4 regions of the Halomonas sp. MES3-P3E genome follow, and region 1 is predicted to be linked to each of the others. Evidence: predicted binding sites of a transcription regulator. Region 1 holds the regulator's gene; each other region holds the start of a gene.

Region 1 (8,001 bases):
CCGAGCATTTGACCTGGGTCAGCCAAGTATCCCCTAGTCATCGGGTACGCTTTCACCACGAGCGCCAGTCCATTCGTCAGCTGTTTAATGACAGCGTGCTGACGCACCAAGTGGGCGTTCGTTTTCGTGGTCAATCCGTGCAGCTGTGGACCGCCTACGCCGAAGTAGAGGATGCGACGGGTTATGCCCTGCTTGCTTGGTACGGTGAAGTGCGTGATCCGGAAAGCGCCAAAGTGGTAGCGCGCCGCTACTGGCTTACCCCTGCTCGGCTGGGAGCCGAGGTGCTCTCGCTACTGTTAACACAACTTCAAAGCGATGGCTTAGCGGCATTAACACGCCGCGCTTGGCAGCAGTTAAAAGAGGCCGACAGCGGCGATGTTAATGCCGAAGTGCGCCTACTCATGGCCAGCGGCTTGGCATCCGTTGCCGGGCATCTTGATGTTGCCGATGATGAAGAGGCGCAAACGCTGCGCGGCGACCTGCTCAATTTATTAGGCACGAGCCGTCGGCGTCGCGATACTGGCATGCTTGATGCGCTGGTTTACGCGTTTATGGCCCGCGATGCGATTCGCCAAATGGGCAGTGTCAGCCGAGAGGGTGTGACGTGAGCGATCAAGATCAAGCTTCAGGGCTGCGTAAGTGGGCGAATCTGCAGCGCCAGCAGCAGGCGGAAGGGGCGGTTGATGTCGCGGCGGCCGAGCATGTGCCAGAACCAGAACAGAGCCCATCGTTATTAACGCCTACGGCTGCAGCAGTAGAAGCAGAAGCGCCTGAGGCGATAGCGCCACCCAGACCCAAAATTCCGCTTATAGTGGTTGGGCTGCCCGGTAGCGGTGCCTCTCAGGTAAACAAAGTCAAAGCACGTCTGGGGCAGTGGTCCACGTTAGGTCGAAGCTGGGCCGGTGACCCTGAAGACTGGGATGTGCATATCGTGGCGGCAGATACTGCTGACCTTGCTCAGTTACGCGCTCAGTACAGCCGTTGGGCACTATGGATCAATAGCGATGCCGATGCCTTTGCTGCCATGTACAGCACCTTGCGCCAGCTACAGGAACACGGTGGGCCGCGTCGTTTGCTAGCGCTTCATGAACCGCATTTGCCGCGCCAGGGATTGCTCGACAACTTGCGTGGTGCCGCCGAATACTACTTAAATATGGAACTACTGGTACTTGCACGATGAGCATACTCCGCCAAGGTGACTAAGCATGCTAAGCTTGCAATTAAGAAGGGCGCTGCCGCTGGTGGCGCTACTGCTAACAGGGTGGTTACTGGCAGGATTAACGGCGAGTGCCCAGGCCGCTACCGGCAGTTGGAGCACCCAGGTTCCTGGGCTGATGGTGGCGATGAGTGATCGGGCAAGCGCTAGCCAAAACGTTTCTCCGCCCGCTGCGGCGAATCTTCGGACAAAGCAGCTTGAGCGTATTCAGTGGCAGTTCAGCCATCCTCCCGGTGCGCTGTTAAACGCTTGGTTGTGCCATCCTGAGCAGTGCGTTGCGTTAACCGGCATGCGCGGGTCCACTACCGCATTGGCAGGACGGACGGCAGGTGTGCCATTGCATTTTCGTTTCGCCTTACGCCCAGGCCAACGGCCGGTTCGAGTGCAGGGGCTGCAAATGATTGTGAACTATCAGTGAAGGCTGTATAGCCGCGAGGCGAAAGGATGTACACAGCACAAGGTAGGATCAAACAGAGTGAGCTGTTGACGCAATATATGCCACTGGTACGACGTCAGGCCTTGACGCTTCAGGTCCGCTTACCAGCCAGCATTGAGCTCGATGACCTTATTCAAGCAGGGATGGTAGGGCTGCTGGAAGCGCTCGGTCGCTTTGATGCTACCCAAGGTGCGACCTTTGCGACCTTTGCCAGCCAACGAATTCGCGGTGCGATGATGGATGAATTGCGCACCCGCGATTGGCTGCCCCGCAGTGTGCGTCGTTCAGCGCGCGCAGTAGACAATGCCGTTCGCCAGTTAGAACAACAGCTGGGGCGAGCACCGGAAGAGAACGAAATCGCCCACCATCTTGAAATGCCGTTGAGTGAATACCAGCAGCTCCTCAATGACACCAACAGTGGCCAATTGCTGCCGTTTGAAGAGCTGGTGGCCGATGGCGGCGAGCCGGTCAGTAATGAACTGAGCAACTCACCGTTCGAGCAGTTGCTTGATGGCCAGCAGCGGCAAACGCTGATTGATGCGATTGACGCACTGCCAGAGCGTGAAAAACTGCTCATGGCACTGTATTACCAGGAAGAACTCAACCTCAAGGAAGTAGGGGCTGTGTTGGGCGTAACGGAATCACGCGTTTCTCAACTACACAGTCAGGCCGTCAGCCGTTTACGTGCGCGTTTACACGACTCGGCATAACACCTCTTTTTTACTCACTTGTGACCGGCAAGGAGCCGTGGATGAATCCTTCGACGCTGATAGGTATATTTGCCAGCATATTGCTGCTGGTCAGTGTACTGTTTTTGACCGCAGAGTCCCCTTCAAGCTTTATCAATTTGCCGGGCCTGGCCATTGTGGTGACTGGTACGTTGGCGGCTACCTTTATCAGCTATCCGCTGAGAGAAGTGCTCCGTGTGGTGCGGTTGGTGGGCCTAGTATTCCGGCGCGAAAACACCTATATGCGTGACGATATCCGGGAACTGGTCGATATGTCACGACTGTGGTTTAAAGGCGATGTGCGGGCGGTTGAGCGCGAGCTAGAGCATACCCGCAATCCGTTTTTACGCACCGGCATTCAACTGGTGATCGCCAACACCAAAGAGGACGAAATTTTTGACATGCTGCGCTGGCGCATTGCCCGCCTGAAAGCGCGTGAACAGGCTGAAGCACAAATATTTCGCACCATGGCTACCTATGCGCCTGCATTTGGCATGATCGGCACCCTGGTGGGGCTGGTGAACATGCTGGAAGTCATGGATGCTGGCGACCTGCAGGTCATTGGCCCACGCATGGCGGTGGCACTGCTGACCACCTTCTACGGCATTTTACTCGCCAATTTGGTGTTTAAGCCGATTGCAGTGAAGCTAGAGCGCCGGACCGAAGAGCGCTTGATTACCATGAACATGGTTTTGGAAGGCATCTCACTGATCACTAAGCGCCGTCTGCCCTCGTTCATTGAAGAGACCCTTAACTCGTTTGTGGCCAATTACCACGATGAAATTCGTGATAACAGCGTCAAACCAAGACCAGACTCCTCGGTTAGTTCGGCGGCGAAGGGATAGTTATCATGTTAGACCGTGATACCCGTCACGCCCTGGAAATACCGGTCTCGCCTGGGGAGGGCGAAGAGGGATGGCTAACCAGCTATCTTGATGTGCTGACGCTGCTCATCACGCTATTTGTCCTCTTGCTTTCACTGACGCCACCGGGGGGTGGTGAAGCGGCGGATACGGCTTTTATGCGCTCGGCTAGCGCTGTATCATCGCTGCCGCTAGCGTCACTTGCCACAGGTATACAGCCCCGCCACCAAGGGCTGCAGCCGCAGTTTTCCGGGCTCAATATTCCTGGAGTGAGCGTGTCGCAAGGGCGTGAAGGGGTCACACTGCGTATTGATAACAGCCTATTATTTTCCAGTGGCCAAGCAGTGTTGACGCCTCAAGGGCGCGGCGTGGTTGAAAGCCTTATCGATGTATTAGCCAGTTTTGACGGGCAGATTTCGGTGGAAGGTCATACCGATAGCGTACCCATTTCGACAGCGCGCTTTCCCTCTAATTGGGAGCTTTCATCCGCGCGGGCTATTGCCGTCGTGCGTCATTTAGAGCGCCAAGGGTTCAATATTTCTCATATGCGGGCCGTCGGCTATGCTGACACCCAACCCATGGAAACGAACGCAACCGCGGATGGCCGAGCGGCCAACCGGCGCGTAGAGCTGTTGTTGAGGCAGCAGGTCGAAGGGTGAATAGATTCTTGAGGCCACGCCTGTGTCCATGTACCGCCCGCTATTACAGTCGTTTGGTGCCCTGCTGGTTTTAGATGCCGATTGTCGGCGTATCCAAGCTACCAGCACAAATTTAACCCGCTTAACCGGCATTGAGTGCCCTGAAAACGGGGAGTTAAGTCTTGCCTGCGTGTTGGGCAAACGCCTTAGCCAGCGGGTACGCCGTGAGCTTCAGGGGCAGCAACGCTTGCCTGGGCCATTGGCGTTTATTCGCCCTAAGCACAGTAGCGTACGTTTTCAACTGCATGCTTACCGAGAGGATGAGCAAGTTATTGTTGAAATTGAGCCTCTCAATCCCCTCGGCAAGCGGCGTCTACTGGGGACGGTGAACGAACGGTTGATGCACTTGGCTGAAGCGACTCATCAAGAGGAGCTACTCGACTCCTTGGTACATGCTATACAACAGCTCACCGGCTATGATCGTGTCAGCGTGTGCCATTTCGATAGTGATTGGCATGGCTTAATGGTTGCCGAAGCGCAGGGAGAGCATTTGCCTCCGCTACTGGGCCAGCGCTTTCCCGCTAGTGACTTTCCTAGCACGTTGCGACTGAGCTATGAAAATCACCCTGTGCGGTTGATTGAAGACGTTAATGCTCCGCCTGAAACGCTGATGCCCGCTTGTTCCGCCACACGCTTAAGCGGCAGTTTTTTACGTGCCCCGGCTCCAGAAAGGCAGCGCTACCTAAAGCGCATGGGGGTGCGTGGTTCGCTGAGTTTAGCCATGCAAGGAGATACTGGCCTGTGGGGCTTGGTGTTTTGCCACTCGGCAAGCCCGCATTCAGTTGAGCCATCGGTACGCGATGCCGTACGCACCTTAGTGCAAATGGCCACGCAGCGCATGCTGTTACTGCGGGCGCGTCAAGAAGCGCGCTACTTACAGCGCGTACAGGATAGCTTGATATTGAGTGCACGAGCGCCCAGTGAGCCGCAGAGCCCCCAGCAGCTACTCCATGAGCAGGCGGCTACCTGGATGAAGCTGTTTCGCGCCCATGGCATCGTGCTTTGGGTGAATGGGGGCGCTTATCAAGCGGGCGTGACGCCTGCCCCGGAAGCTATAAGTCAGTTTGTGTTACGCCTCGAAAGAGCCCACGTACATAGCGGACCTTGGTGCACACGTGAGCTGGCCAAAGAGCCGTTAACCTGCTCGTTAGCCATGCCCGACCAGTGCGGCGCCTTGGCCGTCCCGCTACCGATGAACTCTACCCAGCGCGCATGGTTAATTTTCTTTCGCCCTGAGCAGGTAGAAACATTGTATTGGGCGATGCAGCCTTCGACTAGCCCTCAGCCAGCGTCGATAGTGACCCCGTCGGTTGCTTGGCATGAAGAGGTGGTGGGCAAAAGCGAAGCATGGCAGCGGGTAGAGCGCCTAGCGGCGGTCGATTTAGGTGAAGACCTGACGTTGGCGATTTCAGCCTATGAAATTAGCTCACTGAACATGCATTTGGAGCGAGAGCGGGAAGCCCTTGCCGAGGCAAATCAGCGGCTTGAGCAGCTAGCGCATTTCGATCCCTTAACCAAGGTGTGGAACCGTTACCGCATCGAGGAAGCGATCAATGCAGAGCTAGTGGCGGCCAAGCGCTACGCGGCTGCCTTTGCCCTGCTGCTATTTGATGTCGATAACTTCAAACAGATCAACGATGCCCACGGCCATAACGTTGGTGATGATGTGCTGGTGGCCTTGGCGCGCCTGGTGGAGAGTTCGTTGCGGGGCTGTGACCACTTAGGCCGCTGGGGGGGCGAGGAGTTTATTGTGCTGGCCACTCATTCAGACGTTGATGCCGCTATTGGTTTAGCCGAGCGCCTGCGCTCGCTGGTAGCAGAGCTACGCATTGCGGGCCTTGAGCAAACGATCACGGTGAGTATCGGCGTTGCCGTTTGGCAGTCGGGCGACAGCTGTAAAACCATCATTTCCCGGGCAGACGATGCGATGTACCGCGCTAAGCATGGCGGACGTAATCGCGTTGAAATGGCGCCTGAGCCTGTGATGCCGATCTAATCATTCACACCTTAATGGGTTCCGCTACCTTCACACTGGGTGAGCATCCGGTTAATCGCCGCGTCGGCGCCTTGCAGGCTAAAGGTCATATACCAAGGCTCGCGCTCTGCCTGGTCAAAACCGAGAAATAACTGCTCGCCCTGGCGCATGTCGGCCATCAGCGCCGTTAAGTCGCTTAAGTAAAAGTGGGCATAAAACCCGTCGTCGCCGCGTTCGGTTATAAACTCCGCCATGGTATCAATCACGGGCTGCTCATCAATGCGTAGCCTGGCGGGTACTAAGTTCACTGCACGGCTTTCACCTTGCTGCTGCTCAAGCGTCACGCGCATCTCCAGCCAGGGTAAATCACAAACGCCTGCGGTGGCGTTCAGGCTTAGGGTGGCATCAGAATAGCTGTGAGTTTCTATCGCCCGGTAGTGTCGTTCACTCCCCAATGACAGTGTCATCGACTGCCAATGTTCGTGGGTAGCCACGTCGTCGGTATTAAATGTGGCTGCGTTAGCCATGGACGTTGCGACCATCAATGAGACGACCATTGCCGCCGTAACGAATATAGGCGTTAGCATAGCGATTACCATTGAGGCGTGGAAACGCAGGGCGAGCGTCGCCGTGATGATGTGAGCCATGTAACCAAAATCCCTAGACGATTAACCGGAAAAACAGTCTATAGCGTGTTTGAGACTGTCAAAAGAGTAACGCGCTGATTTTTCTATATATGGTAGAAAATAGCTAAAAAAGTGCCTTATATGGTGGAAAGTCAAGTCTATACTTCACTCTGATGCCACGTATAATCGCCCCATTTAAGCGCTATATTCACCCCGTTGTGAAGGAGTTTTGCGACATGAGCACCGCTGCTAAGGCTATGAAGACCTCTAACGATGTCCCGATGCAGGCCCCTTCGCGGGAGATCTGGGATGCCAAGTACCGCCTCAAGGATCGTCATAGCCAGCCCGTCGACCAAGATGTCGGTGCTACGTTTGAGCGTGTTGCACGCGCCCTTGCAGCGGTGGAAGGAGACAAGGCAGAAGAGTGGTTGCCGAAATTTCGCTGGGCGCTGGAGCATGGCGCTATTCCTGCCGGTCGCATTCTCTCTAATGCGGGCGCAGAGGCTTACAAGCCAGCGGTAAGCCTGATCAACTGCACCGTCTCGCGCACCATTCGCGACTCCATGCGCGATATTCTCGACTCCGTCGTGGATGCGGGTATGACGCTAAAATCAGGGGCGGGTATCGGCTACGACTTCTCGACACTACGCTACAAAGGCGCGTTTGTGTTTGGTGCTGGCGCAGGCACCAATGGTCCGCTGGCGTTTATGGATATCTACGACAAGATGTGTTTCACCGTGGCTTCTGCCGGTGGCCGCCGTGGCGCCCAGATGGGTACCTTCGATGTGGGCCACCCGGATGTGCGTGAGTTTATCCAGGCGAAGCGCGAAGCGGGGCGCTTGCGTCAGTTTAACCTTAGCTTGCTGATCACCGACGAGTTTATGGAAGCGGTGAAAAACAATACCGACTGGCCGTTGGCCTTTCCACTGCACCCTGGTGAGAAAGAGGACGTTAAAGCGGAAGACTTGATCTACCGTGACTGGCCGGTAGTGGAAGAGGGCTACACGGTGGATGCCGAAGGCCGCGTCGCCTGCCGTATTGTGGAAGTGATCAAAGCGCGCGAATTATGGGACACCATCATGTCCTCCACCTATGACTACGCCGAGCCAGGTTTCATCCTGATCGACCAAGTCAATCGCATGAACAATAACTGGTTCTGCGAGGATATTCGCGCTACCAACCCCTGTGGCGAGCAGCCGCTGCCGCCGGAAGGTGCCTGCCTGCTGGGCTCCGTCAACCTGACCAAGTTCGTCATCGATCCCTTCGGCGCCGAACCACGCTTTGACTGGGAGCGTTACCGCAAGGTCGTCGCCATCTTTACCCGCATGCTCGATAACGTGGTGGAAATTGCTGGTCTGCCGCTGCCGCAGCAGCAGCGTGAAATTGAGGCCAAGCGCCGCCACGGCATGGGCTTTTTGGGCCTGGGGTCGACGCTTACTATGCTCAAAATCCCTTATGG
Region 2 (8,001 bases), on a different contig from region 1:
TGGATTGATAGAAGCTATTCGCTGATGCTTCTAACTCACCCAGCTCGCGTTGAACAACACCCAGTTCATTCCAGTACCCCAGGTTTTTCGGGTAACGGCATGTCAAATCTTCAAGTATTATTTCCGCTTCTTCATAACGATTCAGGCCAAAAAGCGCACGTGCCTTAGCATGTAATACATCCGCATTTTCAGGCTCGTAATTTTCGGCTTTTTCTAACCATTTCAAAGCACTGGCAGACAAATGATTATCCTGATCAATCATCGCAAGAATCATCAATGCCCGAACATTACACTCATCTAACGTGAGCGTGTGCTGAGCGCTTTCCTTGGCCAATAAGAACTCACCTGATCCTTGGTAGGCGGCTGCTAGCCAAGCGTGAATATCCGCGGCTCCCTCTTTTAAGTTTACCGCTCGCTGGAACGGCTCAATGGCTTCTGCGTGTTGATTTACGCGAATATAGGCTACTCCTAGCTGCACCCAGGCATTTGCATCGCTGGGTGTTTTATTCGTTAACCGCTTTGCCTGCGCAACTGTGAGCTCCCGCACAGCATTATTAGCAAGTTTAATGCCCGGTTGAGGATAGCGCGCTTTGGATCGAGAAGGTTTAGCCATTGTTAACTCTACGGATAATTATCGTTTAGGTTGTCTTCATTTATAGACTACCTGAGTAGCAGGCAGTTTTGATACGTCCTAAATTCTAACGGCTTAAATAAAAAACCGACCCCACAACAGGGCCGGTTCGTTAAGCGGTGATAGGAGATACCGCCTTAGATTAACCCAACAAAGACAGGACGTTCTGCGGCAGCTGGTTAGCCTGCTGCAGGATCTGAGCACGCGTCATATCGGCTACTTCCATTGCATAGTCAGCATCTTCGATGCGTGAGCGCGCAGCGGAAAGGTTAGTCTCGTTAGTACTTAGGTTGGTGATAGCATCCTCAAAGCGATTCTGTACGGCACCCAGGTCTGAACGGAAAGAGTCGATCTGGCTAAGTGCGTTGTCCAGGGTGCTCAGGGCATCAACGGTAAGCTGAACATCTTTACCATCGGCGTCTTGGGCAATAGAAATGCTAGTAATAGTGCCTGACGTCTGATTGACTTGGACATCAGCTTCATAGGTTGCATCGTTACCAAACTCATCCTGGCCTTGAAGGACATAGCTACCTTCTGGCACATCTGCTACGGTTTCAACTGAAGAAATTACTGCTTGCGTTTGCGCGCCACCCGCTACATTCACATCAGTAGATGCCAGCGCTGTAGAACTAGAATCCCAAGATACTTCACCGGTTTCTTCATCTAGCGTACCAGCGTAGTACTGACCATCATCTGCCTTTACAGCAAAATCGGCAGCTCCTGTATATTCCTTCGGCGTTGGCGCCATTTCCACCATCAGCTTCGATGTTGTAGAGATTATCGCCGGCTGCTGGTGCTGCAACAGAATAATTTATATCCGTAACACCGTTGCCAGCACCCGGATTTTCAATGTTGGATAAAGCAACCTGGGTAGCTTGCAGGTCAGCCGCGGAGCTACAGTTACATCAACAGCATATCCATTCGCCACATCTTCACGAGCAAATAGTTCAACGTCGCCTGCAGTTGCTCCGAAAAAGCCAGTAGTAGCTACGCTAGTCCCTGCAGGAGTAACATCAACACCCGTTAATCCAGTAATATCTGTGCTTGCATTCGTTACACCAATTGACTCAGTAATGGATGTTACAGGTGCACCATCAGCGCCTTCACCAGAGGTGTCATTTTGCTGCAACGCACAGCGAAATCTGAGCCCACTGCAGTGGTTGCACTTGCATCGACCTGGAAGACACCATCAGCCGTAATGTTAGATCCAACCGCACCTGTACCTGGAGTAAACGTATTAACAGCGGATAAAGTACGATTATCGACAACAGCCCCGTCTAGCTCAATTTCGCTAACCGCAGAGAAACTAGTGCTTGACAGCATATTGCGGACATCAAAGGAAGCTACACCTAGCGTACTGCTGTTAGTGGTCTCTAGGTTCACTGAGATGGTTTGGCCATCTTCCGCACCCACTTGGATTTGAAGCGGTTCTGAACTTTCAGATAATACGCGCGTACCGTTAAAGTCAGTTTCTTCTGAAATACGGTTAACTTCATCTTGGATAGACTGTAAATCGTCTTCGCTATTTGTGCCGTTGTAAGTTTTCGTTAACCTGGTTTAAGCCACCTTCCGTTGTCTGGGCAGTAGCTAGACCGGTGATCTGGCTGTTAATGCGCAGGCCAGAGCTCAAGCGTTCCATAGAAGTCTGCAGATCATTCTGAGACTTGCTCAGGTTTTGCTGGCCGATCATCGATGTGATGTTGGTATTGATCACTGACATGGTGTGATACTCCTTGCTTTGGACACTGGCCCTGAGGCCTGCTTTCGGCCACTGTGTGTGCCGTTATATTAATTAACGGCACCGCGAGGAGAATCTTTAGGGAAAGTAGTAAAAATTTATGTAATTTTTGGTGATCGTACGAAAGGCTGGGCTGAGTAATTTAGTCAAGCCACTGCTTTCTTATGCGTAGGAGCGTATCGTAATATCATCCAAAAGCACGAAAGGACAACCCATGACTTCTTTACTCCTCCCGCTACTACTGGCTGGCGTCGCTATTGTGTTAGGGCTAGTGAGCGTTGTGCTGTTTTATAAGGTAGTGATCGCCCCACGTAACGGCTCGACTTCGCCTTCCAAGGCGACAGCCTCGCCGGTGGTACAAGCAGACGCTCCCTCGCATCAAAGCCTGCGCAAAAAATCCCATCAACAGAACAAAAAACCTACTCAGCAGTGCTTGTTCGTGGTGTTTGATGCCCCTAGCCAAGCGATTAATCAAGCGTTGGGAGAGATGTTAAACGCGAAAAACGCATTTTACGAGATAGAGCTGGGTGCCTTCCACCTTCCGCCAGGGCCTCAGGGTTACCCATTGATGGTGGCCAGCGCCACCTCGCCGGGTAAACTACCGCCGCTGCATCAAGAAGGCGAACACACGCCGGTGCAGGGAGTTTCGATCTTGATCCGCTTTTTGAATGCACGCAAAGTTTCACGTAACCCAGATGACTTAATCACCTTTACTCGTGAAGTTGCGGCGTTGGGTGGCCAAATCCTTGATGCTAAACGCAACCCCATTACGGAAGATGCGCTGGCAGCCATGTAACAAGAGGGTAAGTAAACTATAGTCGGGCGAACTACCTTACCGGCAGTATTAACGCAGCTTGCTTTGCTACTGCCTTTCTGACCATGACACAAGAAGTACTAAACTCCCCCGAATCCCTACTGCGCTGAATGCCTGTGCAAAAAACGCAGCGACACGGCAATCTCAAGCGGCGGCTGGGTAAGGCTGAGATCGCTGCGTTCGCGATAACATAGACAGCGCTGTTCCCACTCAGTGTTGGGTTTCAGCACGTAGCTTTTCTACTTCCTCAACGGGTAGTTCTTCAATTTCTGCGATCAGCTGGTCATTCATTTCGGTCAAGGCGATAAGTTTACGCACCGCATGACGTTTGCTTTCTAGCGCACGCAGTTCAGCTTCTTGGCGACCCTCTTGACGGCCTTCATTGCGGCCTTCCTGCCGACCTTCCTGCCGCTCTTTTTGACGCCAGTTTTCTAAATTTTCTGCCAGCATGTCTTTGTCCTCCACTAAGCTATGTAACTGATCCAGGTTGATACCGGCATTCAGCTGTTGCAGGTGGCGCTTTAGCCAGCGGGTTAGAATCTTATCGATCCGCTCTTTATTAGCATCATTTTGGATGATGCCGACGATCCTATCCACGGCTTGCTGTAGCGAAGTGTGGTCTACCGAGGCCTTTTCTATTTCAAACACACCACTTAGAGCACTATGACGCTGCGCCAGTTCCTCACCACTATAAGCGCCTTCATCAATTAAATAATAGCGTAGATGCGGTTGGTAGGGTTGCAAGAAAGCGGGCGGTTCCGGCTGCACCATCTCATATACATCGTGCTTAGCCGTCCAGCGCTCAGTACCGTTATACAACACAATAGGAAAAATAGGCGGCAAGCCTTTACTTGGTGTGGTGGCTTTCGTTTTTAACAGATGATCATAAAAGCAGGCCACATAGTGCATAAGCCGAATGGGCATAGTGCGGTCTACGGTGGATTGAAACTCTAGCAGTAGGTAAAGGTAGACTTCTTGGGTAACCCCTTGCCAATTTACCTGCACGGACCATACCAGGTCTTCAAATTTTTCTTCAAACAGCGGGGTAATGTAATTCCCGCTGTGTAGCTGCAATGTACTGAAATCCATTAATTCGGCGATTTCTAGCGGTGCAAAACCTTCTATCAGTTGCTGGACAAACTCGGGGTAGCTGAAGAGCTCTTTATAGCCAGTATCGTAGTGATTCGCCATGCGCCCTCCTTTCGGGTCTCACTTATCTTAGCATGACAGTATTTTACTGGGCATCTTTGCAAGGTGTGTAGCAAGGCGCACGCAATGATAAAACTACTTTGCTGTGTTAGAAACGGCCGTTAGGCCGCTCTAATGACTGCTATTAATCGCGCCCCAGCTGTGCATCCAGCGCATCGAACTGCTGTGTGAGGTACGAGCTTGTACTGTTCATTTGCGCGATCATTACATCGAGCTGGCTGAACTGGCTACGGTAACGAGAGATCGTACTTTCGATACTTTTTTCCATGCGCTCATAGCGAGTATCCAGGCTTTTTACTTGATTTTCCGCACCTGTGATCGCGCCCTTCAGCACACCGCTATCACCCAGCATTTGCCCAATGGATGCTTCGAGCTTGCCCGCTAGGCCGCCCGCATCTTCGTCACCGGCAAAAAAGTCACTGAGCGCCTGTGGATTATTGGCTACCAAATCGCTTAGCTTGTCGTCATCTGCTTCTAACGTGCCGTCGCGCTGCAGCGTAATCCCTAATTGGCTCAAAGTGGATAACTCGCCTCCTTCCACACCCCCTGTTAATACGCTACGTAGGCGGGACTCAATGGTACGCACTGTGCTGTCGCCTAATAGCTCCGCTGCACTGCCACTCTCGCTGTCAAACGCTGTCAGCGTGCCAATGGTGCCTTTTAACTCGTTAAACGCTTTTACAAAACCGTTAATCGCTTCGCGTTGTTTTAGCGTGTCACGCTCAATATTAACCGTGCTAGAAGCAGTTTCGCCTTCTGCAATACTGAGTTCAGCAAGGTTGAGCGTCACGCCTTGAATAGCGCCTTCAATCTGGTTCTTGGCGCTGCTAATCGTAATGCCATTAACGGTTAACGCCGCATCCTGCCCTTGTTGCTTGGCCCCAGCTTCTGTCGCTTCACCGAATGGGCCGGTTACTGCAGCATCTACAAAGCTAAAACTGTCAATAGAGGCGTCGACACCGGTAGCTTTGGAACTTAGCGCCAGCCGGTAGCCTTCGCCATCGTTGATAATAGTCGCGTTAACGCCTGATTCTTTGTTGGCGTTAATCGAATCACGAATCTCACTTAGCGTACTGTCTGCTGCGACAGCAATATCTACCGAATCGCCATTGCCAAACGTGAGTTTGAGCGCGGTGGCACCTTGCAGGTCGAGCGGTTGATCCTTTGTATCGACACGCGCGGAGGCGAGCGTGCCCGAGGTCGCTAACTGACTAACCTCTACCCGGTAACTACCCGGTAGCGCACTCGCTGTGGTCGTGGCGGTAATACTATCACCACGAACATTAGCGGAAAGGCTTTGATAGAGCTTTGGGTCATTGATTTTGGCTACTGCATCTTGAAACGCATCGAGCGAAGTTTGCAGTTGGCCGTAGGCTGAAATTTTGGCTTGCTGTTGCTCTTTTTGCAGCGTGATGGGGGCGAGCTTGCCACGCTCCGCATCCTGTAGTTGATCCAACAGGCCGGTCAGGTCAAGACCCGAACCAACGCCAAGGGAGGTTATTGTCGCCATACTGGATGTTCCTCAGTGAAAAGGCTAAACCAAATACATTACGCGCATCGTTTGCGCTAGAAAGTTTGATAATTAGCTTATCGACTGAACAGAGGGCAACTTTAGCGCTTTTTCTTCCGCTAGCTGGGCTATTTTGTTTTTATCAACAAAAACGCCTGCTTACGCAGGCGTCGGAAACGTCAATTTCTAGCGGTCAATATCAATCACGACCTAGCTGGGCGTCTAAGGCATCGAACTGCTGAGTGAGGTAGCTGCTCGTTTGGTTCATTTGCGCAATAATTCCATCTAATTGGCCAAATTGCGAGCGATAACGCGAGATGGTTTGATCAATGGATTGCTCCGTGCGGGTGTAACGTTCAACGAGCGATTCTGAGCGATTTTCCGCCCCCGTTATCGCCCCAGTAACAGTCCCATTGGTGCTGAGCAATTGCTCAACCATCGTATTAACCTGCCCCGCCATACCGGTTTCATCTGAACTACCTACAAAAAAGGCTGATAGCGCATCTTGGTTACTGGAAATAGCGTTATCAAGTTCGTCAGAATCGATTTCTAACGTGCCATCTGTCTGCAGTGAAATGCCGATATCACTGAGCATTGAAAACTCACCTTCCACAGCACCACTGAGCACACTGCGCATGCGTGATTCAACGGTACGTACGGCGCTATCGCCTAGCAATTCGCCTGCCGCACCGGTTTCAGCGTCAAAACTGGTTAACTCACCCATGGTGCCTTTTAGGTCATTATAGGCATCCACAAAGCTAGTCACGGCTTCGCGTACGGCGAGTGTGTCCTGCTCTATTTTAACCGTGCTCTCGCCTTCTTCTTGAAGGTTCAGCGTTACGCCCTGAATAGCGCCTTCAACCTGGTTAGTAGGGCTGGTGATCGCGATGCCATTAACGTTTAGCGCGGCATCTTGCCCGCCCTGGGTGATTTCAACATCCGTGGGGGTAACATTGATAACATCATTGAAATTGCTGCTTGCAATCGACGCTTCAGTACCGGTTTCTGACGAACTCAGAGCCAAACGGTAACCTTCGCCATCGTTGATCACTGACGCAGAAACACCGCTATCTTCCCTAGCGTTAATGGCATCACGGATGTCTTCCAGGCTATCGCCCTGCGTAACGCTGATATCAACGCTGCCTTGATCTTGGCCTGTGAAATTTAATGTTAAAGTCGTATCAGTATCGACAAGCTGAACATCCGGTGCATCAACACGGCCCGTGGCCAGTGTTCCAGCGGTCGCTAATTTATCAACGCTTACGTTGTAGCTGCCCGGCTGCGCTTCTGCATCGGCGGTAGCGGTGATCGCTTCTCCACCCACGTTGGTCGAAAGGCTCTCGTAAAGTGCGCTGTCATTGAGCGCATCAGCGGAATCTTGAAACGCTGAAAGCGCGCTTTGCAGCTGGCCGTAGGCGGAAATTTTAGCCTTCTGAGTTTCCTGCTGCTCAATAATCGGCACCAGCTTCTCTTCCTCGGCCTCTTTCAATTGATCTAATAAACCGTTGAGGTCGAGGCCTGAGCCAATACCGAGTGATGAAATGGAAGCCATGCTGTACCGTCCTTTTTTATAACGTCGTGACGTTTATGCTTGCGCTGCCACTGCAGAAACCTGTCTTGCAAAACTTATCGTGCAGAATCTCTCGTGCAAAACTTATCGCGCAACGCCTGTCGTGTCTGAAAATCTATCAATTTACTAATTAAACCTTCGGCTATTTAACAACTAACTTAAGGATTTGTCGCCTTTACTGCGTGTCAAAAAGTAACCGAAGGTAAAGCACATCTTCTTAATTTAAATTTATCCGCCTAGCCACGGCTTCTGCGCCCTACCCCAATGTAACGCAGCCCTGCCTCTTCCACGGCTTCGGGCGTGTACAAATTTCGCCCATCGATAACGACGTTGTCGGCTAGCTGCTCAGCTAGCCAGGTGAAGTCGACACTGCGAAACTCTTTCCATTCGGTGCAAATCACCAGGGCATCGGCGCCTTTCACGGCTTGAATCCGGTCGCCCGCCAGCATCAGGTCATCCCGCTCGCCATAAATGCGGCGGCATTCCGCCATTGCTTCTGGGTCAAACGCTTGCACCTTCGCGCCCGCTT
Region 3 (8,001 bases), on a different contig from region 1:
AAAGCTGTTGAATACCACTATGGTAAATGTGGTGAGGCAGAATACGTCTGTTTAACCTGCTACACCCCGCGCATACCTAGCCAGGACATACTCGGCTTAGAACGCATGAACGTTACAGGGAAGACCCTAACCCCTATTTACGGCAAGTTGGGCATGCTGGTGGGGTCGGGCGGCATTATTACGCCAGAAGCAGAGCTATACCTGACCCTGCCACCCAAATTGTTTGAAAAATACCGAGACGGCGAGTGGGGCCAGCAAGGACGCTTAAGCATTGAAAAGCCATTTGAGCGTTTGATCAGCCTATTAATACAGGGGGTGCTTGACCCGATTGAAGACGGCTTTATTTACATCGAAAACTGGGGGCGTAAAGTGGATGGCCTAATGCGCCAACTGATGCCCACCACATCGCTGCATGAACTCTGGTGTAACAGTGAGAACGGTGCCAGCGTATTGGACTTACACGCGATAATCACCACAGCCCAAGTGATGAGTGATCAGGGGTTGGCCAGCCAAGCAGGCCGCTTTGCCTTCTGGAAACCGATTCTTGATGCAGCCAAAGGTCAGCGTGATGACAAAGCGTTTGCCCAGTGGTTGGTTAACGTGCCAGACCCCGCCGCGCTTTTGCAGGCGATTCCAACAGATCCCTACGACCGCTTGAAACTACCTGCCGTATTGGGATGGGTAATGCCACATTTGGACAAGCTGTTGCCTTACTGCCACACGAAGACCCAATCTTCATCAGCTACGTTTTTATCAGCTCAGTCATCAATACAGCCGCCGGTGTCATCCAAGCCATCGACTGAAGGCGCGCACGCTGAGCCTGAACAGGGCAAGCTGTTTTAACCCGACAGACGAGAGGGGATAAATCCCACGCTATGCAGGTGCATTACTACGAAGCCAGCGCGCTATGCCACCCTGGAAACACGTCAGAGCGCCCAGTCACACTCAATGATTACCACCGCACTGCGTGGCACCTCTTTTCAGGTGATACCCACTACCCCCAGCGCGAGCGACCGTTTATTTTTCGTGCCCAGTGGTTAACCCAAGAGCAACACCTGTTTAGCGTGCGCTCAGCGCGTGATTTTCCCCATGCAGAAAAGCGTGTACTGACACTTAATGAAGGAACCACGCTGCAGCTGGAGTGGCACTGGGTGCCTACCGTCGCCACGCGGTTATCGTCCAGCGGCGAAAGGCTGCCCCGTAGCCAGCATATACCGGCACCGCGTGAACGGTGGGCCAGCCTCATTATTGAGCGCATGCAGCGCCAAGGGTGGGCAATAAATGTTGGTAGCGTTAGCTTTTATCCATTGGGGCGTTGGCCTCAGCAGCATAAATCATCAGTGCAACACCCAGTAGTCAGGGTTTGCGCTGAAGCAACCGTAATTGATACGTCACTGGCGGCCACTGCATGGTTTCAAGGGGTGTCTCGCCTACGTACTTACGGCATGGGTATGCTTTGCCCCTGTTAGGGTGTAGCTCACAATTATTGCTATCATTACGCCGTTCCGCCTCAGCGGAAGTGTTTGCAATGAATTGCAGACTTCGATGGAACGTTTGAAACTCTCGCCTTTGCGGGAATTCCCTTTGCGGAAACAGTGCCCCAGTTTTGCTGGGGCATTCGCTCTCCTACCCAGATAACGCCTCTATGCATCCGGTACTCCACTACCTCAGCGACATACTGCCTAAACGCCCAGGCTTTCAGCGTAACCCGGTGCAAATAGCGTATGCCGAAGCACTTTTGGATGGCCTAGCTCAGAAAGGAAAGCTGCACTTTGTAGAGGGTGATACCGGGATCGGGAAGTCACTCGCTTACCAGTTAGCCCTAGCCGATTGGGTTGCCAAAGGCAAGCTAATGGGCGGTAAGCAGGCAGCGCGCCGAGCATTGATCTCTACCCACTCCAGGGCATTGCAGCGGCAGCTGCTCCAGCCAGATAACCTCGCTATCGTGCGTGACTACTTAACTCATGCCCAGTTGCCGCAACTTAGTTTTGCACTGCGCATGGGCCGGGATAATTACCTGAATCCTGAACGATTAGCGCTTCTTTTGGGTGTGCCGAGTTTAGACGCCGCAGCGGAAAGCACTCGATTACCCGACACGTACCGCCGTTTAGCGCGTTGGGGGCTGAAAAGCGATGGTTGCCTGCTTGATCTGGATGCTGCGCTGTTACCTGATGGCTGGCAGTTAGCCGATATTGCCCTGCGGCCCAACGACCCCTTACCGGAAACCCTAGAGACACAGCAGCAGGCCGCACAACAAAGCGATGTGCTCATTATTAACCACGCACTGTTAGCGGTAGACCTGGTTACCCAAGGGAAAATCACTCATGCAGAAGCGCCCTATGCCTTACTACTGGATGAAGCCGAGCACTACCCGGAAATTGCTGAAGAACTACTAAGTAACCGCGTATCGTTGCAATCCACCACTTATTTACTTAATCAGCTAAAGCAGCATCGCGTTGCTAAGCAGTGGCAAACCTTGCTGGATAACATGACCGACCGTGAGCGGGCGGGCCGTGCCCACAGTTTAACGCCTTACCAAGGCGAGGCCCTGCAAAGCGCTGTGAAAGCGTTATTAAAACTGCGCTTGCGCGAGCCAAGCCATACGCCAGCACTATGGCAGGAGTGGCAGCATTTACGCCAGGGCGTAGAGAGCATCGCCCTTCGCTTACGTGAAGCTAGCCGCTACTTAGTGTTGGATTATTCCCCGGTGCGCGGGTTGCCAGGGGTAGTTGCCCACGCCCCTAGCGCCGCCTCTAGTTTAAAAGCCGGTGCTAAAAAGCGGGTCACGTTGATGACCTCCGCGACACTGTCAGACCTTGACCATGCGCCAGGTGAAACACCGCATTTTCGCTATATGCGTAGCCGCTTACAGCTACCAGTCACTCATCCACGCAGCGGGCTACAGCGTAGCTTTCAGGCCCAGCAGTTTGGCACCTTACGTTTTCGTTTACCGCGTGGGTTGCCACATCCGCTATTGCAACAAGCGGATGGCCGTTACCAGCTTGCCCCACAGTATTGCCAGCAGGTACTTCCTTATATAACTGACCAGCCAGGGCGCACCTTGGTGCTATGTGCTAGTTATGCGGATGTCACCGCGCTAGAGGCCGAGTGGCCAGCTGCTCATTCACACAGGCTGGTTGCCCACTATGCAGGTGCAGGGTTAAACGAGCTGGTTGCCCGCCTAGAAAATGATTCGATTTTACTCACCCCCGCCGGGTGGGAGGGGCTATCGCCCAACCGTGAAGGGAACCAAGCGTACTGGCAGCATGTGGTGGTATTGCGTAACCCCCGTCCCATGGTCAGCCAGGTGGAACAGCACCTCGTTGAACAGATGCTGATTCATCGCGATGTCAGCCCTTCAGAAGCCGCCCATATCGCCAAGGGAACGCTAATGCGTAAAAGCACTGTGCGTACACTGCATAAGCTGCGCCAAGGGCTGGGGCGGGCGATTCGTCATCCAGATGATGATGTTTTGATAACCCTGTTGGAGCCGCGTATACCCCGGCCTTCGGGGTCGCCTGCCTGCCATGGGGTGTACACACAACAGGTACTTCTAGGGGCCATTCCCGCGCGTTTTTACTCAGACTACCAACAGGCGGAGGAGCCCGGTGGGGAGAAAGATGCTGCTCCATCCATCGCGCAGGATCTCGCCGCACTTTTATAAGCTTCTGTAAACGGCTCATTTCGGAGCGCACTCGTCACAATGTACTGTCTGCAACTCACGCGGGTATGCCCAAAATAATCAGCAACCACGTTATCTTTACTATTTTTTACATTATTTTTGATGATAAGCCTAAAGATTCTCCTCGCTGAGCCGTTAATCAATATAACGGCACACACAGTGGCCGAATACCGGGCCTAACGGCCAGTGTCCAAGCAAGGAGAATCACACCATGTCAGTGATCAATACCAACATCACATCGATGATCGGCCAGCAAAACCTAAGCAAGTCCCAAAACGACTTAACCACAAGCATGGAAAGGCTGTCCTCTGGCCTGCGCATTAACAGTGCCAAGGATGATGCGGCCGGTCAGGCCATCGCTAACCGTATGTCTGCCTCTATTACGGGTCTTTCTACGGCGCAGCGTAATGCCAACGATGGTATTTCTGCGGCGCAAACCGCTGAAGGCGGTCTTAACCAGATTAACGACAACCTGCAGCGTGTTCGTGAATTAACGGTACAGGCTCAGAACGGTACCAACAGCCAGGACGACTTGAACTCAATTCAGGACGAAATCGGTCAGCGCATGGAGGAAATCAACCGTATTTCGCGCGAAACCGATTTCAACGGTACCGCAGTACTGGCTGATGGTGTCGATAAAATGACCATTCAGGTTGGCGCCAAAGATGGTCAAACTATCGATATTAACTTCAAAGCAACTAATATTGCAGAGCTGAATCTGGCTGATTTTAATGTCAATGCTAAGCTCGCTACCGCTGCAGGAACCGGCGCAGCAGTGACCGCTGCTGTGGATGAGACCTTTGAAGTAGATGGAACTACATACACTGCAGCCGCTGGTGGTGCGACGGGCGTTGGTAGCACAACTGTTGATACTGGCGCTATTGCTATTGACGCTGATTTGACGGGAACAGCTCTGGAGGGTGGCTCAACTAGCGGACTTTTCACTGACAAAGATGGCAACGTATTTATCAAGGGCACTGACGCTGACGGCAATACAAGCTACTACGAGGCTGAGCTGCAAGTAGAACCTGGTACCGGTGCAGCTGCTCCTGAGCTTAGCTATACTGTTGGTAAAGAAGCATCCCACTTGACGGAAGATGCTACGAAAGTAGAGACTGAAGAGCCACTTGCAGCCTTGGATAGTGCTCTGAGTCAGGTCGACAGTTTGCGCTCTGAACTGGGTGCTGTGCAGAACCGTTTCGAGTCTGCCATTACGAACCTGCAAACCAACGAAACTAACCTCTCCGCTGCCCGTTCGCGCATCGAAGATGCCGACTACGCAACAGAAGTGGCCAATATGACTCGCTCGCAGATCCTGCAGCAAGCCGGTACTTCCGTGCTGGCTCAGGCCAACCAGATCCCGCAAAACGTTCTTTCTCTGCTGGGTTAATTATTTAATAGCAAGATGCTTCACAAGCAGGGCGAAAGCCCTGTTTTTTTATGGGCGGTGATTATCAAAGCTAATTAAAACCGTTTAACACCAACCGGTCATTACCTAATTAACCTGCGGATATCGCCGTACTTAGCCTCTCAAAACACCTTATAAAGGCTACCTTTTGCATGCTTTACTTGGCCAGCATTCCGTTAACCTAATGTCTATTCGTCAATATTTGAGCGACACACTATGAGTAAGGCACGCCGCAACCCGCCCCGCAAGTCATTTAATGCAGCCGCTTCTCCCGCGCATGGCGAGCTGAGCCTCAAGCAAGCCAGCAAGCGTGTTGAAAGAGCGCCTAATGACCCTGCTGGCTGGAAAGCATTAGGGGTGCATTGGTTAAACCAGAAACGTTGGGATGAAGCTCGCGAGCCGATCGAGCATGCCTTGAAATTGGCGCCGCAGGATCCTGAAGCATTGGAAATGTTGGCTCGAGTAGTGCATAACCAAGGTGATGATATCCAAGCGATTGCCCTGCTTGCTCAGGCAATTGAACTCGATTTTGGCTTCGCTCAGGCCCATTTATCTTTATCCAAGATACGGTTTGGCCGCGCAGAGAACGAACAAGCTCTTGACCATATTGATCAGGCGCTGACGATACAGCCCCGGCACCTTGGAATGCTATCTCACCGGGGGAATGTTCTCTATCGATTGCATCGCTATCAGGATGCCATTGAAGTATTCGATGAGCTTCTAAACAAGCAGCCTGAAAGTTATAGCCATTGGAACAATGCAGCTAATCTACGCCGCGACTTAGGCTTATTGGACGAAGCTGATCGATTCTATCGTCAGTCCATCGAACGTACCACTGTTGACTCGAAGCCTTATTCCAACCGGCTGACAGCCCTGCACTACAATCCCTCTATTAGCCGCAACACTATTTTAGACGTATGCCGTGAGTGGGAGAAGCGCTATGGGCCTGCACAGGCGCAATTACGCCCTCAGCCCCATAATCGCGCTCCAAACAAAAGGCTGCGCATCGGTATGATTTCTGACGGTTTTCGCCGTCACCCCGTCGGTAGGATGATCACCGCCGCGCTGGAAAAACTCGCTACACAGGAAATAGCGCTTTACGCCTATAGTACCAACAATGCTGTCGATCCACTGACTGTGCGTATTCGCAAAACAACTACTCAATGGCTAGAAATATCACATCTATCCGATGAAGCATTAGCGCAACAAATTCGCGACGATGAAATTGATATTTTGATCGACTTGGCAGGCCACAACACTGGCAGTCGCATGCGCGTAATAGCCATGCAGCCTGCACCATTATTGGTAAAATGGGTAGGCGGGTTGATTAATACGACAGGGCTTAGTGCAATAGATTATCTATTAACAGACAGTGTTGAATCACCCGAGGGTGAAGACCCTTATTACACTGAAAAACTGATTCGCTTACCTGATGACTATATCTGCTACGATCCCAGCGATGTTCAAGCCGAATTACAGGCACTACCGGCACTACGCAATGGTTATATTACGCTGGGCTGCTTTAACAATCCCTCCAAGCTAAACGAGGTTGTTCTAGCGGAATGGGCCGAGATCATGCACCAACTACCTGGCTCGCAGCTGTTTCTGAAGGGGTTTCAGTACAGTAGTGAAGTACTTTGCCAACGGGTGCGCGATATAATGGCCAGCCACGATATACCGGCCACCCGGCTGATTATCGAAGGCCCTTCACCACACAAAGAGTTGATGGAGGCCTACAATCGGGTAGATATTGCCCTCGACCCCTGGCCCTACTCCGGTGGATTGACTACTTGTGAAGCTTTTTTCATGGGGGTGCCTGTAGTCACACTGCCTGGCCCGACCTTTGCCGGTCGGCACTCAGCTACTCATCTTGTCAATGCTGGCATGCCTGAACTCGTCGTTAGTAGTTGGGATGAATATCGCGAACGTGTCATTGAGCTTGCCAGTGACTTGGATAGCCTGAGCACAATTCGCTCTCATCTTCGTGATGTCCTCCTACAGTCACCAGTTTGCGACGCCCCGCGCTTTGCCAAGCATTTCACTACTGCGATGCGTGCCATCTGGCAGCGTTATATTGAAGGCAAAATGCCTGCCGCGTTGACTCTGGATAAGGAGGGACAGGCCCAGTTCGAAGACGCAGACCGGGCGGTCGAGATCCTCCAAGCCGAGCCACTGGCGGAAGAACAAGATGAGTTCAGATGGCAGCTCGAAGGCAAGGTCATTGCGATTGACAACGGAGGTAAGTTAATTAGCGAAGGTAGTATTCATAGGTTACGTCAGCTCAACGCCTTCGGCGTTGTGGCGTTTGATTTCGCTAGCCGTATTCAGAATTCTGACCAGTACCAGGGCAGCGACGATATTCAGATTTTTCCACACGCGGTTCTTGGCGATGGCAAGCCAGCTACGCTTTACGCCTGCTTTAACCCTGCCTTAAGCAGCACATTGGAGCCATTTAGCCCAGAGCAGCAGTTTGTCGCTAATGCCCAAGACATTAAGGTATTGGCAAAATTGCCAATCAACTCGATTGCGCTCGACAGCATTGAAGGGCTAGGTAGCCTAGACTGGCTGATTCTAGATGACCTCAGCGATACCATGGCCATTCTGGAAAACGGTGAAAAGGCGCTAAAAGATACGCTGACCATTCAAGTACGTATCGCTTTTCAGCCAACTCATAAGCGACAGCCCAACTTAGCAGAAGTACAACACTGGATGAGCCGCCACGGTTTCCGCTTCTACCGCTTCAACAATGAACAGCACCGCAGCCACCTACCAGAAAGCGTACCTGAAGAGCAGCGCCAAGCCACTGAGCTAACAAGTGCTGATGCTTTATTCTTGCCTAGTTACGAGCGCATGGCTGAGTTAAGCGATAGCCAACGCACCAAACTCTCCTTCCTGCTGCATACGGTGTATG
Region 4 (8,001 bases), on a different contig from region 1:
CGCGCGTCGCTGATCTTGCGCAGTTCCACATATGGCATCCGTATATCGCGCCAAAAGACAGGTGTCGATGTATTAGATGTGGTAGCTGACGACTTGTTAATTGACAAAGGTGCACTCATGGTTTGCTCGCATTAATAAAAATAGCGACTCGTCTTTTTTGAAGAAACTACACTGGACAATAGCACAGCACACGCACAGTATGGGCCGCCAAAAAGCTTGAGATGAACTAGTTTGCATAGGAATTCGCAACGCCATATCAAGTCAGGAGGACACCATGGCTAATAGTATGAAAAACCCCGATCACCGTGATGCGATTACTCTTTTCGCCCGCATGGGCTACGCCTCCCGCGGCATCGTTTATGTGTTAGTAGGTGGTCTTGCCGCGCTGGCAGCCTTTGGGCAAGGTGGCCAAACAGAAGGCAGCCGCGGTGCATTGGAAAGAGTCCTCATCGCCCCTTTTGGAAAAGTACTGTTAGGTGTCATCGCCGTGGGTTTGGTCGGCTACGCCATGTGGCGCACCATTCAAGCGGTCAAAGACGCGGACCATCACGGCAACGGCGCTAAAGGCTTAGCTATTCGTGCGGGCTTATTAGCGAGTGCGATTACCCATACGTTATTGGCCTTTTTTGCCGCCACACTCATCTTCCAGTTTACGGGCTCTTCCGGGGGTTCAGGCGGAGGCTCGCAGGGCGTGGCAGGCTGGTTGATGCAGCAGCCTTTTGGCCGCTGGCTGGTAGGGGCCGTTGGCTTGGTCATGATTGGGGTAGGGATCGCCCATGCGCTTAAAGGCTACAAGGCCAAGTTCGACAAGCACTTCGCTATGCCACCACAAACTCAACAATGGGCCTATCCTATCTGCCGTTTTGGCTTAGTCATTCGCGGGATTGTATTTGTTATCGTGGGTAGTTTCTTTCTGATTGCCGCTTATCAGTTTAATCCCGACCAGGCAGGCGGTACGGCTGAAGTATTTAGTACACTGCGCAGCCAAGCATACGGTCAATGGTTACTGGCCGTTGTCGCTATAGGACTCTTCGCGTTTGGCCTATACAGCCTATTAGCGGCTATCTATCGCCGCATTAATCCAGAGATGTAGCGACTGACTCCCTAATGGCCAACACAACAAAGCGAACCAAGCAGTGGTTTGAGCGTATTAATGGCTCGAAGAACATGCTGTGGTTACTCGGCACCCTCTCCTTTTTGGAAACGATTATTCTGCCCATTCCGCTTGAGCTGGTGCTGATCCCGCTGATGGCAGCCAATAAACAACGTATCTGGCTTTTAGCGACGGTCACTACCGCAGGTTGCTTAATTGCATCGCTGGTCGGCTATGGCGTTGGCATGCTGCTTTTTCAGTCGATAGGTACTTGGTTTATTGAGTTTATGGGCATGGAACAGAGCTATCAGTCGTTCCAAACCTTCTTCGATCAGTATGGTTTTGCCGCGATTTTAGCCATTGGCATTCTGCCCATTCCTTTTCAGGTCGCGATGATTACCGCAGGCCTTTCCGGCTACCCGGTTCTTCTCTTCGCGCTAGCGGCGTTAATTGCCCGCGGCCTGCGTTACTTCGGCCTCGCCTGGCTCGTCCACCGCTTTGGCAGCCGAGTACTGATGTTATGGAAACAACAAGCCCTAGTAACCAGCTTGGTGGCGGGTGTAGTGGTGCTGGTGGTGGCGCTGGGAATGCAGGCTTTGGCGGGGCTGATTGCTTAACCGGCGGTTGAAATATCCAGCCCCACCTTAGCAATGCGCGTTTGGCATTGGCTTACATATCATCCTGCGTCTTACCAGACGTTGCTGCCGTATGCTTGGCTTTCATATCTTTGAAGGCCTCCATGATGTCCATGGGTAGTGGAAACACAATCGTCGAGGCGTTTTTGTTGCTCATGTCACTCATGGTTTGCAGGTAGCGAAGCTGTAGCGCGGCGGAATTCTCCTGCATCACGTTGGCGGCTTCCACCAGCTTTTTGGACGCCTGAAGCTCCCCTTCGGCGTGTATCACCTTGGCGCGACGCTCGCGCTCCGCTTCGGCTTGGCGGGCAATGGCGCGGATCATGCTCTCATCCAGATCCACATGCTTGATTTCAACATTGGCCACTTTGATGCCCCAGGCTTCGGTTTGGGTATCAATGATTTCCTGGATATCGTCGTTGAGTTTATCCCGCTCGGAAAGCATCTCATCCAGGTCATGTTTACCCAGCACGGAACGCAGCGTGGTCTGCGCCAACTGGCTGGTCGCCTGGGTGAAATTCTCAACTTGAATGATCGCCTTTTCAGGGTCGACAACGCGGAAGTAAAGCACCGCGTTGACCTTAACGGTGACGTTATCCCGGGAAATGACATCCTGCTCAGGTACGTCCATGGTGATCACACGTAAATCCACCACCTCCATCTTCTGAATGGCAGGAATCACAATGACCAACCCTGGCCCCTTCACTTTCTGGTAACGGCCCAGAAAGAACACCACGCCGCGCTTGTATTCCGGCAATATACGAATGGAGGCAGCGATCAACATCACCACCAGCACCACAGGGACTAAATACGAAATAATCATTGGGCACCTCGTTTTGCAGATGGTTAGTTATGGGGGAAAGCACGTCACAATAGCGAGAATCACCGGGGCGTCACATGTACCGTCAAGCCCTCAAGGCGCACTACTTCAAGCTCATCACCCTGTTTAACGGACGCATCGCTCACCGCGTTCCAGCGTTCGCCATGCAGACGCACATGGCCGTTGGTTTCAAAATCCTCCAGCGCCACTGCCGTTGCACCAATCAGTTGCTCCGCACCGCTGTGCACCGGACGCCGCCGCAGCGTTGCAAAGCGCGTTAACGTCCATAGCATCAAGCCGCCAAAAATCAGGGCTACACCGCCAATCAGCGGTAACGAAATGGCCAAGTGTTCGGCATCCATCAGCATCACCGACCCCAACACAAAGGCGATAATGCCGCCCGCCCCCATCACCCCGAAACTAGGCATGAACGCCTCGCCTACCATCAGCGCCATTCCCACCACCATCAGTGCCAGGCCCGCATAGTTAATGGGCAGAACCTGAAAAGCGAACAGCGCCAGCAGCAGGGAGATAACCCCAATGGTGCCGGGAAAGAGGCTGCCGGGGCTAGAAAGCTCAAAAATCAGCCCGTAAAAGCCGATGATCATCAGGAAATAGGCAACGTTGGGATTGGTGATCAGCGAGAGCAGTTGAGTACGCCAGTCCGGGGAGTAACGTTCAATGGCAAGTTCCGCCGTCGCCAATGACTCCTCGCCGCGCTCCATCACCACTGTCCTACCGTCAAGCTGAGCGAGCAGGTCATTCATATCCCGCGCCACCACATCAATGACATTTTGCTCCAGGGCCTCACTCTCGGTGAGGTTTACTGCATCTCGCACTGCCTCTTCCGCCCAGTCGGCATTGCGGCCGTGGCGCTCCGCCAGGCTGCGGATAAAACTCACCGCGTCTTCAATCACCTTGCGCTCCATCGCGCTGCCATCTTGCTCGCCTTCAGACCCCTCGCCCGCCTCATCACCACCAGTCAGCCCGCCGCCGCCCATTTGCACCGGTGTCGCAGAGCCCAAATGGGTAGAAGGCGCCATGGCCGCTACGTGGCTGCCGTAAAGCAGATAGGTGCCTGCGCTGGCTGCGCGCGCACCACTGGGGGAGACGTACATCACTACCGGCAGGTCTGAATTGAGCATTTCCCGAATCATATCGCGGGTGGTATCAACTAACCCGCCAGGGGTATCCAGCTCAACAATCACCATTTCGCTGCCCTGCTCTCGGGCTTTACGAAGACCACGCTCAAAATAATCCTTGGTCGCAGGGCCGATAGCGCCTTCAATATTGAGGATTAAAGCGCTGGGCGAAGTTTGTGCCCTGGCCTGCCACGTGAGTGACAGCGCCGCCATCAGTAATCCCGCCACCAATAGCCACAGCCAGTGCGATTTGTGAGAAAGGGAGTGCATATCCGCTCCAGCAGCTACCAATACGCTCAAGGGTATCTACTCAACGTAGCACCCACGGTGAGCTTCGTCATGAACAACGTGATAGCGGGCGGTTAAGCGTAATAACGCCTAACCGCAGAAGGTTATGCTAAGCAACAGCGATGGCTGGAAGGACGTTCGAGGAGGTTGGCTGGGAGTTGGTTAGTTGACGTAATAGCCGCTTACCTTCCAATCGCCTCCTTCTAGGTGAGGCGTGATAGTTTCGGTAATCTGAGGCTTATTTTCAAAACGGGTTTGGAACGTAAACACCGCATAATCACCAACAGGCGCGCCGGGCATAGACGTTTCGCGGATAACACGTATTCGCCGCCTGGACTCAACTGCCCCAAAATCACGTCGGGCTGCATTGATGGTACGGGCCAGCATATTGGAAGAGAGCGGCACCTGCAGCAGCGTTGAGGATGCCTCCCACGCTTGTTCATACTCACCGCTGTCGATGGCTTCAAGCCACGCCAGTGCTGCCGCTTCAGCCGCATCGGTGTGCGAATGCGCGTTCGTGGTGAGCAAGAGAAGCAAGGTAGCAATGATAAAAGTCACTGTTTTGGACATAGCAAACTCTTGTGGCAGCCAGGGTTAATCGTGCGTCTTAAGTCATTATCGGAAGCTGGGGAAATTTCTTTAGCGTTAATCCCGCCTAGCGGAAACTAATGATAGAAAGGGATTCACCTGTCTTGGTCCGCGCTTCTCAAACCCCACCTGCTCGTTTACTATGCGCCACCCAACCTATCCAGCCCTCACCTTTAGGCGACCATGTCCGTCAACGCACTCTATACCGACCTTTCCGGCTACTACGATTTGATGTGCGTAGATATCGACTACCAAGCGCAAAGCAACGCCATTCGACGGCTGCATCAGCTTTTCGGTAACGACGGCACCGCCCATCTGGATTTAGCCTGCGGCACCGGCCCCCACGTGCGCCATTTTATTGATTTTGGTTACACCAGTGGCGGGCTGGATATCAATCAGCCGATGCTGGATATCGCCGCCTCACGCTGCCCAGAAGCCCACTTTTCGTTGCAGGATATGAGTAGCTTTGACGTCAGCGAGCCGCTGGATTTAATCACCTGTTTTTTATACTCGATTCATTACAGCGACGGGATCGAGAAGCTAGATGGATGTATTTCAAGCGCGCATCGCGCGCTCAAGTCTGGCGGAATTTTCTGTTTTAAGGCGGAATTTTCTGTTTTAACGCAGTCGATAAAGACAAAATCGATAACGGCTTATCGGTAAAACACAGCGCCAAACAAGCAGACGATTTATTCACGTTCCGCTCAGGCTGGCACTACAGTGGGCAGGGTGAAAAGCAGTCGCTTAGGCTAAGCATCGAGAAAACCAACGCAGAAGAGAAGCAGGTTTGGAATGACGAGCACCCTATGGTGGCAGTGAGTTTTAATGAGCTCATCGCCCTGCTGACGCCTTACTTCGAGGTGCACGTGTTTGAGCATAACTACGAGACGATTACCCCGTGGGATAACGTCTCGGGCAATGCGCTTTTTGTGTGCGTGAAGCGTTAAACGACTAACGGGATGGCGCCGCCAAGCTATGGCCCTTTTCGGTTTAGTCTTCTGAAGTGGAATCGCTTGCGCCCGGGCGAAGTTGGCGCTGAATGCCGAGTAAAAAGTTTCGCAGCACCTGATCTTTGCACTCGCGATAATTCTTATGGCTGGGCTTGCGGAAAAAAGCGCTTAATTCATGATTGCTTATACGGAAGCCTGCCAGCTCAAAAATAGCCAGAATATCGTCAGCCTTCAGATTTAGTGCAATGCGCAGTTTCTGAAACACCATGTTGTTGTTCAACTGCGTCTCTGGCGCGGGCTGCGGGCCTTCGCGCTTGCCACGCTTGAAGCTGATAAAGCCGTTCAGAAACGCCGCCAGCTCTCTATTTTTCATAGTCACAAAGGCGTCGTCTTCATCCTTTTTCAGCCAGGCAGTCACCTGCTCTTGAGCCACGCTGACCTCTGCCAAGGCGAAGATATCCACGATGGTGCTGTCTTTTAAATCAAAGGTGTAACGTATGCGGCGGAAAATATCGTTATTGGTCAAAATAGTGTCCCTAGTCTTAGGCAAACCCAGCACAATCAGGCGTTATGTGCATCTACGTCTATCATCAATACCACTAACATCAGCAGCTTAACAACTAACCTGATGTCAGCTTTCCAAGCAGCTCATCAATTTCGTCTTTAAGCTCGCCATCTTCAATCTTGTTGGCAGTGACTTGGGCCTTTTTAAGATTGTTGATCGCCGCATCAGTTTGACCAAGCTCAACCTGCAGCTTCGCCATGGAGAACGCGATGGATGACATGTGGTCTTTCGAGTTAACTGCAACGGCCTTTTCAAAGGCTTTTTCATAGACTGCAAGCGCCTCATCCAGTTCTTCCGTGAAATCAGCCAACGTTTCCCACTGCTCAGGGTGATCCTTATCGGTGTTTTCGTTCTCGGTGCAGATCGCTTCCAACTGCGCATAAAGCGCGTCAAACGCCTCTCTATCCTCTTTATCAGCAGCCTTCATGAGCTTTTCAGCGAGTTCGTAAACCGCTTTGTATATTTTGGTGTTAATCATGAACGACTACCTTTTCTCTATTAAAAACAGTAACAAGCTAAAAACCTGCTCAAAACAACGTTGTGGAACCGCCAACTCACCGTGGCCGGTGACATTATACCCTTTGAGGATAGCGCTACGGGCGCTCATTTTTTGGTTTTTGTAGCAAGTCCATACCGTTGACCGCTATTAACAGTAATGCTCCATGATGAACTCAGGTTGCCCCGTTTGCTCATCAATCTGCTCACCTAATGAAATAAAGCCATGTTGCTTATAAAAATTGATACTGGGCGCATTCTGACTGTAAACACTGAGCTGCAAACACGACCTTCTGCTCTTGGCATCATCAATTAATGCTGACCCTATCCCTTGGCCCTGAAGGCTGGGTGACACAAAAACCGCTGCCAACGTACTTCCATAGAGGCAGTAAAACCCTGCTATCTGATCATCCGCTTCATAGACAAAGGTCTCCGATGCAGGGATGTATACATCACGCATTTCGCTAACTTTGGACTGCCAATATTCTGACCCAGCAAAGGAGTGAGCTTTAATCGATGCTGAAAGCCAGATATCCAAAATGTACTCAATATCCGCCTTCCGGTATTCACGAATCATCTAGACGTTCCTAATGAGGGTCATCGGCGCCAAAAGCGTTACTGAAAAGCTGCCGAGCCCTGGAATAGGTTTGCACCGGTACCAGATCTAGGCAGCTTCATAAAATAAGGCGGAAATGCTTTGCCTTCCTTAAGGTAAATCTGATTCTTCCAGAAGATGAAGTATCTTCCTTCAATTTCTACCGAAAGCAAAAAGAGATTTTACCAGATTATTCAAAAATATTTTTAGGCGCGGAAAATCTCAATTGTTCACAAGCCAGCACCCTGGAGAGCGCTGACCTGCTTATTACTGGGCATCTTGGTTTAAATTTCGTTCAGCTGGGAGGTCGCTTAGATACTCGACAAACTCCACTTCAAAACCGGCGGGGTCGACAAAATAGACATTTTTGCGAAACGGCTCAGTCGCGCCGGGTTTGGCAATGGGATAACCCGCGTTATTCAACCTAGCCACAACGGCATCCAGGTTATCGGTCACATAGGCAAAATGGGCCAGCCCTACGCTGTGGCCTTTCAGATCGCGGTTCTCCCCTTCACCGTGATCGCTTAACGCCAGGTAATGTTCGTCGTCACCAAAGTGCACCCATTTACGTGGTTTGCCATACCACTCGCCATGGCCTTGATCGCGCACCCGCCAATGTGGGAATACGGCGCGGTAAAAATCCAGCATGGCATCCATATCATCAACGACCAGATTCACGTGTTCTAAGTACATAAGAGTCTCCTTGCGTTAAGTGAAATGGCAGGATAAAACCTCAACTTCACTTGAGGTAAAGCAGTTTTTGCGAAAAAATAGCAAAAAAGATTAAGGCATGGGATAGGTGATGGCAGAAACAATCTGGAGTGTCGGTA

The links. The regulator FliA, encoded in region 1, starts transcription of late flagellar genes. The targets are predictions, from matches to a motif close to CTAAAGTTNNNNNNNNNNCNGCCGATA.
Region 2: a site for FliA is predicted at 2,425-2,451, ahead of CXF87_RS21935 (flagellin N-terminal helical domain-containing protein). Genes of this name have one in related genera too.
Region 3: a site for FliA is predicted at 3,794-3,820, ahead of CXF87_RS00995 (FliC/FljB family flagellin). Genes of this name have one in related genera too.
Region 4: a site for FliA is predicted at 4,595-4,621, ahead of CXF87_RS00165 (DUF4019 domain-containing protein). Genes of this name have one in related genera too.

Annotation. Positions count from the first base shown of each region.
Region 1 covers NZ_PJBT01000019.1:1,861-9,861, reverse strand. The annotation lists gene flhF (flagellar biosynthesis protein FlhF) at 1-608, shown strand, start outside; gene CXF87_RS05600 (hypothetical protein) at 605-1,180, shown strand; gene CXF87_RS05595 (flagellar protein FlhE) at 1,206-1,634, shown strand; gene CXF87_RS05590 (RNA polymerase sigma factor FliA) at 1,661-2,362, shown strand; gene CXF87_RS05585 (motility protein A) at 2,404-3,225, shown strand; gene CXF87_RS05580 (OmpA/MotB family protein) at 3,231-3,902, shown strand; gene CXF87_RS05575 (sensor domain-containing diguanylate cyclase) at 3,931-5,937, shown strand; gene CXF87_RS05570 (hypothetical protein) at 5,949-6,473, opposite strand; gene CXF87_RS05565 (adenosylcobalamin-dependent ribonucleoside-diphosphate reductase) at 6,779-8,001, shown strand, end outside.
Region 2 covers NZ_PJBT01000028.1:1,284-9,284, forward strand. The annotation lists partial or broken gene CXF87_RS09125 (O-linked N-acetylglucosamine transferase, SPINDLY family protein) at 1-613, opposite strand, end outside; gene CXF87_RS22325 (flagellin) at 774-1,433, opposite strand; gene CXF87_RS21745 (hypothetical protein) at 1,443-1,760, opposite strand; gene CXF87_RS21935 (flagellin N-terminal helical domain-containing protein) at 2,154-2,351, opposite strand; gene CXF87_RS09140 (cell division protein ZipA C-terminal FtsZ-binding domain-containing protein) at 2,584-3,165, shown strand; gene CXF87_RS09145 (Rpn family recombination-promoting nuclease/putative transposase) at 3,394-4,374, opposite strand; gene fliD (flagellar filament capping protein FliD) at 4,517-5,902, opposite strand; gene fliD (flagellar filament capping protein FliD) at 6,102-7,454, opposite strand; gene CXF87_RS09160 (UDP-glucose dehydrogenase family protein) at 7,709-8,001, opposite strand, start outside.
Region 3 covers NZ_PJBT01000002.1:94,652-102,652, forward strand. The annotation lists gene CXF87_RS00980 (hypothetical protein) at 106-843, shown strand; gene CXF87_RS00985 (hypothetical protein) at 876-1,469, shown strand; gene CXF87_RS00990 (helicase C-terminal domain-containing protein) at 1,607-3,664, shown strand; gene CXF87_RS00995 (FliC/FljB family flagellin) at 3,894-5,072, shown strand; gene CXF87_RS01000 (O-linked N-acetylglucosamine transferase family protein) at 5,307-8,001, shown strand, end outside.
Region 4 covers NZ_PJBT01000001.1:31,971-39,971, forward strand. The annotation lists gene CXF87_RS00140 (AraC family transcriptional regulator) at 1-119, opposite strand, end outside; gene CXF87_RS00145 (DUF1206 domain-containing protein) at 275-1,093, shown strand; gene CXF87_RS00150 (YqaA family protein) at 1,108-1,710, shown strand; gene CXF87_RS00155 (slipin family protein) at 1,763-2,551, opposite strand; gene CXF87_RS00160 (NfeD family protein) at 2,611-3,960, opposite strand; gene CXF87_RS00165 (DUF4019 domain-containing protein) at 4,141-4,548, opposite strand; gene CXF87_RS22350 (class I SAM-dependent DNA methyltransferase) at 4,750-5,229, shown strand; gene CXF87_RS22355 (hypothetical protein) at 5,373-5,513, shown strand; gene CXF87_RS00175 (DUF1456 family protein) at 5,557-6,042, opposite strand; gene CXF87_RS00180 (Replicative DNA helicase) at 6,137-6,559, opposite strand; gene CXF87_RS00185 (N-acetyltransferase) at 6,728-7,153, opposite strand; gene CXF87_RS00190 (VOC family protein) at 7,439-7,864, opposite strand; gene soxR (redox-sensitive transcriptional activator SoxR) at 7,974-8,001, shown strand, end outside.